2 regions of the Actinoplanes sp. NBC_00393 genome follow, and region 1 is predicted to be linked to the other one. Evidence: riboswitches for the same ligand, from Rfam matches in the RefSeq annotation. Region 1 holds a riboswitch; the other holds the start of a gene.
What was found. Region 1 has a riboswitch for glycine ahead of OHA21_RS21345 (L-serine ammonia-lyase). Riboswitches for the same ligand answer to the same signal wherever they lie in the genome.
Positions count from the first base shown of each region.

Region 1 (2,389 bases):
GCTGCCGCTCGCGCACGTGTTCGGCAAGGCGCTGGGCGCCGCCCAGATCGCGATCGGCCACCCTACGGTGATCGACGGCGACGTGACCCGGATCATCACGAACCTGCCCGTGGTCAAACCGGTCGTCATGCCCGCCGTACCCCGGATCTTCGAAAAGGTGCATGCCGGCGTGCTCGCCGCCGCGCACAAGGACGGCGGGGTGAAGGCCCGGCTCTTCGACTGGGCCGTCGGTGTCGGCCGCAAGGCCGCCCGGACCCGCCGCAACGGCGATCCGGTGCCCGCCGGGCTCGCGCTGCAACACAAGATCGCCGACAGGCTGGTGCTGAGCAAGGTACGCGCGCGGTTCGGCGGGCGGCTGCGCTTCTTCCTGTCCGGTTCGGCCGCGCTGTCGGCGGACATCTGCGAGTTCTTCGACGCTCTCGGCCTGCCCATCCTGGAGGGGTACGGGCTGACCGAGACCTCGGCCGGCGCCTTCGTCAACCGCCCGGACCACCTGGAGTACGGCACCGTCGGCCTGCCACTGCCCGGCACCGAGGTCCGGATCGCCGAGGACGGCGAGATCCTGATCAAGGGTCCCGGGCTGATGGACGGTTACCACGGCTTCGATCCGCTCGGCGAGTGGCTGGCCACCGGCGACATCGGCGAGATCACCGCCCGCGGCTCGCTGAAGATCACCGACCGGAAGAAGGACCTGTTCAAGACCTCCGGCGGCAAGTACGTCGCGCCGCAGGCGATCGAGACCCGGTTCGCCGCGATCTGCCCGCTCTCCGCGCAGATGGTGGTCTACGGCGACGGCCGCAACTACGTCACCGCGCTGATCGACCTCGACCCGGTCGCTGTGCGCACCTGGGCGACCGCCAACGGGGTCACCGGCGAGACCCACGCCGACCTGGTGCGCTCACCGCAGGTGCAGGCCGCCGTCGACGGCTACGTCACCGAGCTCAACTCCGCCCTCGGCCGCTGGGAGACAGTCAAACGGTTCACCATCCTGGAACGCAACCTGAGCGTCGAGAACGGCGACCTCACCCCGTCGCTGAAACTGCGCCGGCGCATCGTCGAGCAACGCAATGCTCACCTGCTCGACAAGCTTTACACCGGTTGACGCGGCTATCCTGGCCTGGATAGCTTCACCAGCGACAACCGCATATTTCGCCGCTCATCCGCTGCGGGAGAGCCCCTGGTGACAGGGCGCCGAAGGAGCAACTTCTCCCTCAGAATCTCTCAGGCCAACGTACCGCTGCGGGCAGGCGACTCTGGAAAGCCGGGGACGGTCCGCCGTCGCCGCGCCCAAGGTGCAAGCCGCCGCCGGCGGCGAAGCTCTCAGGCCCCATGACAGAGCGAGGGAGGCCCACCCCAGCTAGCAGGGAGCCTCCGCATGGCCGTCTCCGTCTTCGACCTGTTCTCGATCGGCATCGGGCCGTCCAGCTCACACACCGTCGGCCCGATGCGCGCCGCCCGCCTCTTCACGCAGCAACTCGCCGGCCTGCCGGTCGCGACCGTGCGCGCCGAGCTGTTCGGTTCGCTCGGGGCGACCGGTCACGGTCACGGCACCCCGCGGGCGGTGCTGCTGGGCCTGGCCGGCGAGGAGCCGGAGACGGTCGACACTTCTCTCGAATCGGCACCCCTTCCGTTCGAGGCGGACCTCGTGCTGCACCGGCGGCGGTCACTGCCCGAGCATCCCAACGGGATGACCTTCACGGCGCTCGGCGCCGACGGCGCCGAGCTTCTGCGCAAGACCTACTTCTCGGTCGGCGGCGGCTTCGTGGTCGATGAGAAGACCGGCGGGGTACGCGCGGACGACATCTGCCTGCCCTATCCGTTCTCGTCGGGCGCCGACCTGCTGGCGACGACCCGGGCCACCGGTCTGTCGATCTCCCGGCTGATGCTGGTCAACGAGACGGCGTGGCGCCCGGAGTCCGCGGTGCAGGCCGGCCTGCAGCACCTCTGGTCGGTGATGAACGACTGCATCGACCGGGGACTCGACGCCGAGGGCATCCTGCCGGGAGGTCTGCGCGTCCGGCGGCGGGCGGCGGCGACGGCACGTCAACTACGGGCGGGCGGTCCCGGCGCTGAGCATGCGATGGAGTGGCTCACCGCGTACGCCATGGCCGTCAATGAGGAGAACGCGGCCGGCGGCCGGGTGGTCACCGCGCCCACCAACGGCGCCGCCGGCATCATCCCGGCCGTGCTGCGCTACTACCTGGACTTCGTGCCCGGCGCGTCGGCGGACGGCGTGGTGCGGTTCCTGCTGACGGCCGGCGCGATCGGCCTGCTGTTCAAGGAGAACGCCTCCATCTCCGGCGCCGAGGTCGGCTGCCAGGGCGAGGTGGGTTCGGCGTGCGCGATGGCCGCCGCCGGCCTGGCCGAGGTGCTGGGCGGCACACCCGAG
Region 1 is NZ_CP107942.1:4,531,433-4,533,821, reverse strand. Features, by position in the region: gene OHA21_RS21350 (AMP-dependent synthetase/ligase) at 1-1,102, shown strand, start outside; glycine riboswitch at 1,157-1,247, shown strand; glycine riboswitch at 1,252-1,338, shown strand; gene OHA21_RS21345 (L-serine ammonia-lyase) at 1,376-2,389, shown strand, end outside.

Region 2 (2,389 bases), 1.5 Mb from region 1:
CAGGGCCGAGACCATCATCTGGTTCAGCGTCAGGGTGCCGGTCTTGTCGGTGTTGACGGCGCTGGTCGCACCCAGGGTCTCGACGTCGGTCAGGTTCTTCACGATGGCCTTGGCCTGGGCCAGGTTGCGGGCGCCGACCGAGAGCAGCCCGGCGACGAAGGCGGGCAGGCCGGTCGGGATCGCCGAGATCGCCATCGCGGTGCCGAGCATCAGCAGTGCGTCGAGTTCCATGCCGCGCAGCCAGCCGACGACGATGATGAACACCACCGCGGTCCAGGCGATCACGCCGAGCACCTTGGTGAGGGTGTCGAGTTCGCGCTGCAGCGGGGAGCGGGTCCGTTCGACCTTGGTCAGCATGGTCGCGATCCGGCCCATCTCGGTGTCCATGCCGGTCGCGACGACCAGCATGGTGGCCGTGCCGCGGGTCACCGAGGTGTTCTGGAACAGCATGTTGGTGCGCTCCGCGAGCGGCACCTCGCCGGGCGGCAGCTCCTTGCTGTCCTTGGCGACCGGGGCGCTCTCGCCGGTCAGCGCCGCCTCCTGGGCCTCGCAGGTGGCCGAGCGCAGGATCCGCCCGTCAGCGGGCACCAGATCACCGGCCTCCAGGTGCACGATGTCGCCGGGCACCAGGTCGACGGCCGGCACCTGGACCAGGTCGCCGCCGCGGATCACCCGGGCCTCCGGGACCTGCATCTTGGCCAGCGCGTCGACGCTGGCCCGTGCGGTCAGCTCCTGCCGGGCGCCGAGCACCACGTTGAGCAGCACGAGCAGCGCCACGATCAGGGCGGTGGACCATTCGGCGATCAGCAGGCTGACCACGACCACGGCGATCAGCATGATGTTCATCGGGTCGCGCAACTGTTTGGCGGCGACGGTCAGCGCGGAGGGCGGTTTCTCGGCGGCGATGGCGTTCGGCCCGTACCGGGACAGCCTGGCCGCCGCCTCGGTGAGCGACAGGCCCTGGGTGGCGTCGGTGTCCAGGGCCGCGGTCTGCGGCCGTTCGACGGTGGGGTTGGTCATGGCGTACCCCCGGGGGTCAGGTGCCGGCCGGTACACCGTCGCGCCGCAACCCCGCGGATCCATCACCCGGTGGGGATGAATTCACCGGCGGGACGGGCGTTGGTCACAACTGCGGTGCGCCCGGCGACCGGCGCCGGATCCGCTGGTAGGTTGAGTGCTGCCGGCTACACCCGCGCGGGAGAGACCACCGAAAAGGTGGCGCCGAAGGGGCAAATCCTCCCCGGAACCTCTCAGGCAAAAGGACCGCGAGGGCAGGCAACTCTGGAGTGCCTGCTGGGTATGACAGAGGGGGAGGGTTGCGTGTCGACCTTCTCGAGCCCTGGAGTCGCCCATGACCTCGCCGTTCGTTCCCCGTCACATCGGTCCGGACCCGGACGAGCAGACCCACATGCTCAAGGCGATCGGGTACAACTCGGTCGGCGAGCTGATGGACGCCGCGATCCCCGAGGTGATCCGCTGGCACGGTGACCTGGACCTGCCGGCCGGGATCTCCGAGGAGGAGGCGATCGCCGAGCTGCGCGCGATCGCCGGGCGCAACACCGTCGCCACCTCGATGATCGGGCTGGGCTACTACGGCACCCACACGCCCGCGGTGATCAAGCGGAACGTGCTGGAGAACCCGGCGTGGTACACGGCGTACACCCCGTACCAGCCGGAGATCAGCCAGGGCCGGCTCGAGGCGCTGCTGAACTTCCAGACCGTGGTCACCGACCTGACCGGGCTGACCACGGCGAACGCCTCGATGCTGGACGAGGCCACCGCGGTGGCCGAGGCCATGACCCTCGCGCGGCGGGCCTCCAAGGTCAAGAGCAATGTGTACGCGGTGGACGCCGACACGTTCCCGCAGACCCTGGCCGTCCTGCGGACCCGCGCCGAACCGCTCGGCATCGAGGTGCGCCTGGTCGACGTCGAGACCGGCGAGCTGCCGGCCGAGTTCTTCGGCCTGCACCTGCAGTACCCGGGCGCGTCCGGCGCGGTCCGCGACCACGCCGCGCTCGTCGAGGCCGCCCACGCCAAGGGCGCCCTGGTCACGGTCGCCGCCGACCTGCTTGCGCTGACCCTGCTGCGGGCGCCGGGCGAGATCGGCGTGGACATCGCCGCGGGAACGACGCAGCGGTTCGGCGTACCCCTCGGTTTCGGTGGCCCGCACGCCGGCTACCTGGCCGTGCGTGCCGGCCTGGAGCGGTCGCTGCCCGGGCGCCTGGTCGGTGTCTCGAAGGACGCCGACGGCGCCCCGGCCTACCGGCTCGCGCTGCAGACCCGCGAGCAGCACATCCGCCGGGAGAAGGCGACCAGCAACATCTGTACCGCCCAGGTGCTCCTGGCCGTGATGGCCAGCATGTATGCGGTCTACCACGGCCCGGCCGGG
Region 2 is NZ_CP107942.1:3,052,871-3,055,259, reverse strand. Features, by position in the region: gene OHA21_RS14305 (cation-translocating P-type ATPase) at 1-1,020, opposite strand, end outside; glycine riboswitch at 1,186-1,276, shown strand; gene gcvP (aminomethyl-transferring glycine dehydrogenase) at 1,352-2,389, shown strand, end outside.
Region 2: it holds a riboswitch for glycine, as region 1 does, so the genes downstream of both, gcvP (aminomethyl-transferring glycine dehydrogenase) here and OHA21_RS21345 (L-serine ammonia-lyase) in region 1, are expected to answer to the same signal.